DNA from 3 places in the Pseudomonas sp. SCT genome. Region 1 is predicted to be linked to each of the others. Evidence: predicted binding sites of a transcription regulator. Region 1 holds the regulator's gene; each other region holds the start of a gene.

Region 1 (3,280 bases):
AAGACCACCACTCTGGCCAAGCTCGCAGCACGCTACGTATTGAAGTATGGCGCGCAGAACATCGCGCTGGTCAGCATGGACAATTATCGGATCGGCGCGCAGGAGCAGCTCAAGACGCTTGGCCGCATCCTGGATGTGCCAGTGCTGCAGATCGATCCGAGCCAGTCGTTGAGCAAGACGCTCGCTCCGCTGGCGCGCAAGCGCGTGATCCTGATCGACACCGCTGGCCTGCCCGCCAGCGATCCGACACTGCGCATGCAGCTCGAAGCGTTGTCGGACCGCGGTGTGAAATCGAAGAATTATCTGGTGCTGGCCGCGACCAGTCAGAGCCAGGTGCTCAAGGCGGCGTGGCACAACTATCGTCGCTGCGGCCTGGCTGGTTGTATCCTGACCAAACTGGATGAAGCCGGCAGTCTCGGTGATGTACTCGGCCTCACGATCAGCCAGCATTTGCCGATAGCGTACCTCGCGGATGGCCCCCGGATTCCGGACGACCTGCACCTGCCGCGCAGCCATCAGCTGGTCAGTCGCGCGGTGAGTTTGCAGTCCGGCGAGGAACCGAGCGAGGAAACCATGGCCGATATGTTCGCCGGGCTGTACAACAGCTCGTCACGGCGGGCCGGATGATGCTGCGAGAGCAGTACCTGAATGAATCAGATGCGTGCCATGCGGGCGCATCGCCGGCCGCAAGGCCCCAGCAAGATATAGGCATGTGAACATGGGAATGCATCCCGTACAGGTGATTGCGGTGACCGGCGGCAAGGGTGGCGTCGGCAAGACCAATGTGTCGGTCAATCTGGCACTGGCGCTGGCCGATCTCGGCCGGCGTGTGGTGTTGCTTGACGCCGACCTTGGCCTGGCCAACGTCGACGTGTTGCTGGGGCTTACCACCAAGCGCACCCTGGCCGACGTTATCGCCGGTGAATGTGATCTGCGCGACGTGCTGATCCAGGGGCCGGGTGGCATCCGCGTAGTGCCAGCCGCATCCGGCACGCAGAGCATGGTGCAGCTGTCTTCGCTGCAGCACGCCGGATTGATCCAGGCGTTCAGTGAGCTGGGCGACGAGCTCGACGTGCTGATCATCGACACCGCCGCAGGTATCGGCGACTCAGTAGTGAGCTTCGTTCGCGCCGCGCAGGAGGTACTGCTGGTCGTGACCGATGAACCGACCTCGATTACCGACGCTTACGCGCTGATCAAACTGCTCAATCGTGACTACGGCATCAGTCGCTTCCGTGTGCTGGCCAATATGGCTCACGCCCCGCAGGAAGGTCGCAACCTGTTTGCCAAGTTGACCAAGGTCACCGAGCGCTTTCTCGACGTGGCGCTGCAGTATGTCGGCGCCGTGCCTTACGATGAGGCCGTACGCAAGGCAGTACAGAAGCAGCGTGCGGTCTACGAAGCCTACCCGCGGTCCAAGTGCGCGCTGGCATTCAAGGCCATCGCGCAGAAGGTCGATACCTGGCCGTTGCCCGCTACGCCGCGCGGTCATCTCGAATTCTTCGTAGAGCGCCTCATCAGCCCCGCTTCACAAAGCCACGAATGACAGGTGCCGGATCCGCTATGTATTACAGCAAGGCTCAGGCAAAGGATGCGCAGTACCGCCTGATTGATCAGTACGCCCCGTTGGTCAAGCGAATCGCTTACCACCTGCTGGCGCGTCTGCCTGCCAGTGTGCAGGTCGACGATCTGATTCAGGCTGGAATGATCGGACTGCTGGAAGCAGCTAAGAAATACGACGCCGGCAAGGGCGCCAGTTTTGAAACCTACGCCGGTATCCGCATTCGCGGCACGATGCTGGACGAAGTGCGAAAGGGCGACTGGGCCCCGCGCTCCGTGCACCGCAATTCGCGCATGGTCAGCGAGGCGATTCGGACGATCGAGGCGAAAACCGGGCGCGACGCTAAAGATCACGAGGTTGCGGCCGAACTTAAGCTAAGTCTCGATGAGTATTACGGCATTCTCGGCGATACGCTGGGCAGTCGTCTGTTCAGCTTCGATGATCTGCTGCAGGAAGGGGAGCACGGCGAGCTGCAGGAAGACGCCGCAAGTCTCCATCCTGAGCCGTTTCGTGATCTCGAAGACGAACGCTTTCAGCAGGCCCTGGTTGATGCCATTGCCAACCTGCCCGAGCGCGAGAAGCTGGTGCTGTCGCTGTATTACGACGAAGAATTGAACTTGAAGGAAATTGGGCAGGTGCTGGGAGTCAGCGAGTCGCGTGTGAGCCAGTTGCATAGCCAGTGTGCTGCGCGCTTGCGTGCACGCCTCGGCGAATGGCGCGCCAATTGACGATTGTTTGCGGTATGACGTGCTCGGTTTGCTGAGGCATTTTGGGACTTACGGAGGTCGACTTGGACAAGAACATGAAAATCCTCATTGTCGATGACTTCTCGACGATGAGACGAATCATCAAGAACCTCCTGCGTGATCTGGGGTTCACCAACACCGCCGAAGCGGATGACGGCACCACTGCGCTGCCGATGCTCAAAAGCGGCAGCTTCGACTTCCTCGTGACCGACTGGAACATGCCGGGCATGAGCGGTATCGATCTGCTGCGCACCGTGCGCGCCGACGAGCGCCTCAAGCACCTGCCGGTGCTGATGGTGACCGCTGAAGCCAAGCGCGACCAGATCATCGAAGCGGCACAGGCCGGAGTTAACGGCTATGTGGTCAAGCCTTTCACTGCCCAGGTGCTCAAGGAGAAGATCGAGAAGATCTTCGAGCGCGTCAACGGCTGAAGCAGCAACGCCGCGAGGGCACTATGACGCAAGCAGACCAAAGCCTGGCAGAGTTCGAAGCGACTCTGAAGGCGCATGCACCCAAGTTGATCGAAAGTCTGCAACAGGGCCGCTTCGATGAAGCGACGCAGATGTTCAATGAGCTCAATCAGGTGCGCAATCACGGGCTCTATCAGGAAGTTGGCAAGCTCACCCGCGAGCTGCACAACGCCATCGTCAAGCTGGAGATGGACACCTGCGCGACCGGCGGTGATCCGTCACCCATCACCGACGCGACTGATCGATTGTCGTACGTGGTCGAAATGACCGAGAAAGCCGCCAATCGCACCATGGATCTCGTCGAGGAGTCCGCGCCGCTGGTCAACTATGTCAGCTACGAGGCGCAGAGTCTGACGGCCGACTGGCAGCGCTTCATGCGTCGCGACATGAATGCCGAGCAGTTCCGCGAGCTGGTCAAGCGTATCGACCAGTACCTGCAGCGCAGCATGAATGACGGTAGCCAGCTGTCGCAGAACCTCAGCGAAATCATGCTGGCTCAGGAT
Region 2 (3,280 bases), on a different contig from region 1:
TCGGCAAGGCGTAGGAGTTCTTCCGACGGTATTTGCCGCACCACCTTGCCCGATTCGCCATCGACAACCCGAACGACCACCTCGCCCGACGAATCGTCAACACTGAAGCTCAGGTCGCGCTGCAGGTTCTGCACTTGCTCACGCAGTCGATCGACTACAACGCCGACATCCTCAGAACGCCCCGTGCGACCCTCATCAGCCTCACCATTGTTCCGATGATCGGACGACGAAAACCCAGACTCCGAACGGATGCTGGGTAGCGTGGCTACTGTGGGTGATGAAAGCGTGATTCCTGCCATTTTCCCGACGTCCATGATTCACCTCGTAAATGAATCGATGGGGAAGTAGCTGAGCCACTTCCCCATCCTTTGCGCCGCCCCTGCTTTCTGCGATTACTGCAGCAGGCTGAGGACTGCCTGCGGCAGCTGCTTGGCCTGGGCCAGGATCGCGGTACCGGCCTGCTGCAGAATTTGGTTCTTGCTCAGATTCGCGGTTTCTGCGGCGAAGTCGGTGTCTTCGATGCGACCGCGGGCTGCGGAAACGTTTTCGGAGATGCTCTGCAGGTTGGCAATAGTGTTGTCGAAGCGGTTCTGCACGGCACCGAGGTCGGCACGCTGCGAGTCAATCATTTTGATCGCGTCATCAATGACGAGCACTGCCGCCTGCGCCCCAACCGCATCGCCGATGTCAATTGCCTTAACAGTGCTATCAGCCGCTGCAACTTTTGTAGCTGCATCAAGATCCACGTCTGCAGCAGTCGGGGCAGTAACGCCGGCTACGCTATTAACATCGAACTCGACATTTGTTACCAAAGCACCATCACCGGCTGCATTCGATTTTGAAACAATCTGCCATGCCTCATCGGCATCCTTCTGGATGCTAACGCCTAAATTGGCATCGTTAACCGCAGCAGCAAATTTAGCCATTACTGCATCTGCATCATCTGTAGCTTTGACATCGAACTCAACTTCAACCGGGTCAGTCACACCATCCACGGTAATCGCCGCTTTCAGCGTGCCGCCTACGAATGTGCCATCGGTCGCGAGGGCTAAGCCAGCATCATCAAACTCGGCCTTGTAGTACGAGCCACTGAGCGAGGCAGAGCTCATTTTGTCGATTCCCACGCTGATAATCTCGTTCGCGGCCGCACCCACTTGAAAGCTCGCAATACCGAATGAGCCATCCAGCAATTGGCGACCGCCGAAAGTCGTGGTGTTGCTGATTCGATCAAGCTCTTTCTTTAGCTGACCGACCTCGGAGTTCAACGCCTCACGCTCGGAACCGCTGTTCGAACCGTTGGCCGACTGCAGGGCCAGGTCACGCATACGCTGCAGGATATTGGTGGACTGCTGCAGGGCGCCTTCAGCGGTCTGAGCCAGGGAGATACCGTCGTTGGCGTTGCGAACCGCGACGCCCAGACCGTTGACCTGACTGGTCAGGCGGTTGGCGATCTGCAGGCCGGCGGCGTCGTCCTTGGCGCTATTGATGCGGCTACCGGTGGACAGGCGCTGCATGGAAGTGGCCAGCGCGTTGGACGAGCTGTTCAGGTTACGCTGGGTGTTCAGCGAAGGGATGTTGGTATTGACGGTAAGAGCCATGGTGTTTGCCTCCAAGGGCGCTAGTTACTTTGGTTGCCTGAGCTTGCGACTCCGGGCCGGCTTAGGTCAGGCACCCATTGAGTTCGCATTCGATTAGCTTATCGGCGCCGTTTGGGTTGGCTTTAGGGCAGGTTCGAACTTTTTCTTGACCCCGGTACCGCTCCAACGCTACGCCAGCATATCCAGACTGCGGACTTGCTTGACCAGCTTTTCGGGTGGAGGCGGGAAAACTTTAGGAGGATGACCGAAGCGGCCTCAGAGGAGCAGTGAACGAAGGGAGATTCGTAGGATGTTGTTGGGCTTTGGGTGAGCCCCATCGCGACCAAGGCCGCTCCCAGGAGTTTAGTGACACATTTGGGAGCGGGTTTGCCAGCGATGCTCGCCGGGATGAGCTGTCATGCGTTATGTGCTATGTGTTTGTCGAACCAAGCTGAGCGAGGCGTTCGAGGAACTGCGCTTCGTCGAGCACCGTCACACCGAGCTCATTGGCTTTGGAGAGCTTCGAGCCGGCGCCAGGGCCCGCTACCACGCAAGCCGTTTTGGCGGACACTGAGCCTGCGACCTTCGCCCCCAACGCCTCCAGCCGCGCTTTTCCTTCGTCACGACTCATCGCTTCCAGCGTTCCGGTCAGTACCCAGGTCTGGCCGGCCAGCGGCAGGCCTTCGGCGGCTTTCCTTTCGCTTTCCCAGTGCATGCCGAACTCGCGCAGCTGGGCTTCGATCAAACGGGCGCGTTCGGTGTTTTCGGGTTTGTCGAAGTAGTCGCGCAGTGAGCGTGCAGCCTTTTCGTTAAGGCGCTCGACCTGACGCAGGTCGAGCCAATCAGCCGCGATGATTGCGTCGAGGCTGCCGAAGCGTTCTGCCAGACGCTGGGCGCCGGTGCGGGCGATATGGGGGATGTTGAGCCGGTCGAGCAGATCGGCCAGCGTTGCGCAGGCGGCGAATTCCGGGTGGACGTCGCCCTCCTCCTGCGGTTCGACGCCACGCTCACGCAGCAGCGCAATGACAGTGCGATTGTGCTCGTCCTCGAAGAAGCTGTGGATCTCGTGGGCGACTTCCAGACCGATGTCGGGCAGGTAGACGAGCACGTCCGGCAGTGCCCGGCCGATTCGGTCCAGGGAACCCAGAGCGCGTGCCAGCAATTTGGCGGTTTCCTCACCGACGTCCGGGATGCCGAGCGCATAGACGAATCGCGCGAGGCTCGGCTTGCGACTGGCACCGATGGCATTGAGCAGGTTGCGCGTGGATATCTCGGCGAAACCCTCCAGTTCAATGACCTGCTGGTGAGTCAGGCAGTAGAGATCCGCCGGCGAACTGACCAGCCCCTTGTCGACCAGCTGCTCGACGATTTTGTCGCCCAGACCGTCGATATCCATGGCGCGGCGCGAGACGAAGTGGATGATCGCCTGCTTAAGCTGCGCCTGGCAGGCAAGGCGGCCCACGCAGCGGTAGATCGAACCTTCGCTGACCGATTCACGGCCCTTGCTGCGCTTGATCAGCTGGGTGCGCTCCACGGCAGAACCGCACACCGGGCATTGCTCTGGCACATGCACGGCGCGGGCATCGGTCGGGCGACGTTCGGCGATCACGCCGAGAATCTGCGGGATGACGTCACCGGCGCGGCGCACGATCACCGTATCTCCGATCATCACGCCCAGGCGGGCCACTTCGTCCATGTTGTGT
Region 3 (3,280 bases), on a different contig from region 1:
CGTGCGGTGCGCCAGGTTGCGTACCTCGTCGGCGACCACGGCAAAACCGCGGCCTGCCTCGCCGGCCCGTGCCGCCTCGATGGCGGCATTCAGCGCGAGCAGGTTGGTCTGCTCGGAAATGCCCTTGATCACCTCGAGAATCTGGCCAATGTCGACGGTCTTGGCGTTGAGTGCTTCGATCTGCGCACAGGACGCGCTGATCTTCGCCGACAGCTCGCGCATCGCGGCGATGTTCTGCTCGACCACCTGACGACCGTCCTCGGCCTGATGCCGCGCACCGCTGGCCTGCTGCGAGGCATCGGCCGCGTTGCGCGCGATCTCCTGCGCGGCGGCGCCGAGCTCGTTGATCGCTGCCGCCACGCTGTTGGTGCGGCTGGCCTGCTCATCGGAGTTGGCCATCGAGGAGTTGGACGCTGCCAACACCCGGGCGGCAACCTCGTTAACCTGCTGCGTCGCGGAGGACACTTCGCGAATGGAGGTATGAATACGCTCGACGAAGCGGTTGAAGGCCGAGGCCAGTTCGCCGAATTCGTCCTTCGACTGTACCGCCAGCCGCCGGGTCAGATCGCCCTCACCTTCGGCGATGTTGGCCATGGCGCGGCCCATGTCGGTCAGCGGGCGCATCAGCACGCGCATCAGCATGCCGAGCAACAGCAGGATCACACCAACGGCGATCAGTGCCGCGACCACAGCGGAGGTGCGGAAGCTGGCCAGGGCGGCGTAGGCCTTGGCCTTGTCCAGCGAGATACCGACGTACCAACTCACCGAGGGCAGGCCCTGCACGCGGCTGAAGCTGAGGATGCGGGTCTGTCCGTCCAGTTCAGCCTCGCTGTAGTTGGCGTCCAGCGACGGCGTGTGCCCCGGGAACAGTTCGCCAAGCGACTTCATCACCTTGCTGCCGTCCGGGTGCACCAGGATCTTGCCGTCGCCGCTGACCAGAAACGCATGGCCCATGCCGTTGAAGTCCAGCGCGTTGATGATTTCAACCAGTACCTTGAGCCCCAGATCGCCGCCAACGACGCCAATGTTCCGACCGTTCTGCTGCGCCGGGGTGGCGATGGATATGACCAGCTCGCCGCTCGCCGCATCCACATAGGGTTCGGTCAGCGTCGAGCCGCCGGCGGCTATCGCGTCCTTGTACCAAGGGCGCGCGCGTGGATCGTAGTCGGCGGGCATCTCTTCGGCAGGCCGCATGAGGAAGCTGCCATCCTGCCCACCGAGGTAACTGAACATGAAGGTCGAAGCCAGCGCCTTCTGCTCAAGCAGCTCGGCTACTCGGGCTTCGGCGTCGTCGCTGCCGATGCTCTGCGCGGCGCTTTCCACCAGCAGGATACGGCCGGACAACCAGTTCTGGATGTTGTGCGCGGTGACGTCGCCCATCTCATCGAGGTAGCTGTTGAGATTGTCGCGAATGGCATTGCGCTGCAGGTAGTCGTTGAACAGGGTGAACAACGAGAAGGTCGCAATCACGATCAGCGATGCGGCCAGAAGGATCTTGTGGCTGAACTTCAGGTGCTTGGGCATGGCGTGGTCCGCAACGGTTCGGGCAAATAGAGCGTCCGTGTTCCGTGCGCCAGATCCCTGGCTCTCAGTCAGGGTGTCGGCCAAGCGCAGCCGAACTTTACAATTGCATGACGTAGATCAGTTCGTGCACCAGGCCTGCCGGCGAACGGTCGGCACCGTGCCCGCCGTAATCGCAGCCGCAGAAACGAAAACGCCAGCCTCGCGGCTGGCGTTTCCTGATGCGCCGATGAACTCAGCGCCCGGCCAGCGCTGGCATCACTCGCGGGCGCAGCAGCTCGCCGACCAGGGTGAGTGCACCGATCGCGCCGGCGATCCAGTACCAGCGCTGCAGCGGGTCGAAGCCCAGCCAGCCGAGCGCATGCAGGAACACCATCAGGATCAGCACCGGGCAGACGTAGCGCACCATAAACAGCCATAGCGCGTAGCCCAGCGGCGGCAGATTGAGCTCGTCGCGCATGATCTCGCTGCGCAGTGCGTAACCGGCCAGCAGCACAGTGAAGATCCCGCCCAGCGGCATCATCCAGCGCGAGGTCAGGTAATCCAGCCAGTCGAAGAAGTTCTTGCCCATCGGCGTCCAGCCGGACATGAGGTTGAACGAGAGCATCGCCAGCATGCTGATCACCAGCAGTACCGCACCCGAGCCCATCGCCGCCTTCAGGCGCGAGATGCCGTGCTTCTCGTTGAGGTAGGCAACGGTGGCTTCGATCATCGAGATCGCCGAGGTCAGCGCTGCGATCGATACCATGGCGAAGAACAGCACGCCGAACGCAGTGCCGAACGGCATCTGCTGGAAGGCCAGCGGCAGGCTCATGAAGATCAGGCCAGGGCCGGCGGTCGGGTCCATGCCATTGGCGAAGATGATCGGGAAGATCGCCAGGCCCGCCAGCAGCGCCACGCAGGTGTCGGCGATGGCGACCATGAAGGTGGTGCGTGCGATGGATTGGTCATCCGGAATATACGAGCCGTAGGTAAGGATCGCCCCGGAAGCCAGGCTGAGGGTGAAGAACGCGTGACCAAGCGCGGCCAGCAGCGCCTCGCCGGTGATCTTCGAGGTGTCGAAGCTGAACAGGAAGGCGAAGCCCTGATCGAAGCCGCCACTGGTCACCGCGTAACCCACGAGGATCAGCAGCAGCACGGCCAGGCCCGGCATCATCCAGCGCACGGCGTTCTCGATGCCCTTCTGCACACCCTTGGCGACGATCCACAGGGTCAGCAGCGCTACCAGCAGACTCCAGCCGCCGAGCTGCCAGGGGTTGGCGTTATGCGCCTCGAATACGCCGCCCAATGCCTCGACGCTGGTCGCGGCCAGCGAGCCGTCGAGCATCTTCACCGTGTAGGCGAAGGCCCAGCCGGCAACCACCACATAGAAGCAGAGGATCAGGAAGCCGGCCGTCATGGCCATGCCGCCGACCGCCTTCCACAGCGGGTTGCCGTTGTTCTCGCGGACCACCCGGCCGATGGCGTCGATCGGGCTGCCACGGCCGCGGCGACCGATGGCGATCTCGCACATCATTACCGGTACGCCGATGGCGAGGATGCACAGCAGGTACATCAATACGAAGGCACCACCGCCGAACTCGCCGGTGATGTAGGGGAATTTCCAGATGTTGCCCAGGCCCACGGCGGAGCCGGTTGCCGCGAGGATGAAGCCCCAGCGCGACAGCCAGAGGTTCTTCGGTTTTTCACGAGTCATACGTCACCTGTTTGTTGTTATCTGTGACGGGATCGGGACCGTCGCGCAGGGCGCGACGGCGTG

The links. Region 1 encodes FliA, which starts transcription of late flagellar genes. Its sites were predicted from a motif close to CTAAAGTTTNNNNNNNNNNNGCCGNTAA; they were not measured.
Region 2: a site for FliA is predicted at 1,807-1,834, ahead of BHD08_RS10210 (flagellin). Genes of this name have one in related genera too.
Region 3: a site for FliA is predicted at 1,598-1,625, ahead of BHD08_RS20780 (methyl-accepting chemotaxis protein). Genes of this name have one in related genera too.

The regions. Positions count from the first base shown of each region.
Region 1 covers NZ_BDJA01000002.1:730,065-733,344, forward strand. Annotated here, with positions in the region: gene flhF (flagellar biosynthesis protein FlhF) at 1-627, shown strand, start outside; gene fleN (flagellar synthesis regulator FleN) at 719-1,546, shown strand; gene fliA (RNA polymerase sigma factor FliA) at 1,564-2,289, shown strand; gene BHD08_RS08035 (chemotaxis response regulator CheY) at 2,364-2,738, shown strand; gene BHD08_RS08040 (protein phosphatase CheZ) at 2,762-3,280, shown strand, end outside.
Region 2 covers NZ_BDJA01000003.1:367,014-370,293, forward strand. Annotated here, with positions in the region: gene BHD08_RS10205 (flagellar protein FlaG) at 1-314, opposite strand, end outside; gene BHD08_RS10210 (flagellin) at 393-1,598, opposite strand; gene ligA (NAD-dependent DNA ligase LigA) at 2,008-3,280, opposite strand, start outside.
Region 3 covers NZ_BDJA01000010.1:103,641-106,920, reverse strand. Annotated here, with positions in the region: gene BHD08_RS20780 (methyl-accepting chemotaxis protein) at 1-1,524, opposite strand, end outside; gene BHD08_RS20775 (sodium-dependent transporter) at 1,757-3,217, opposite strand.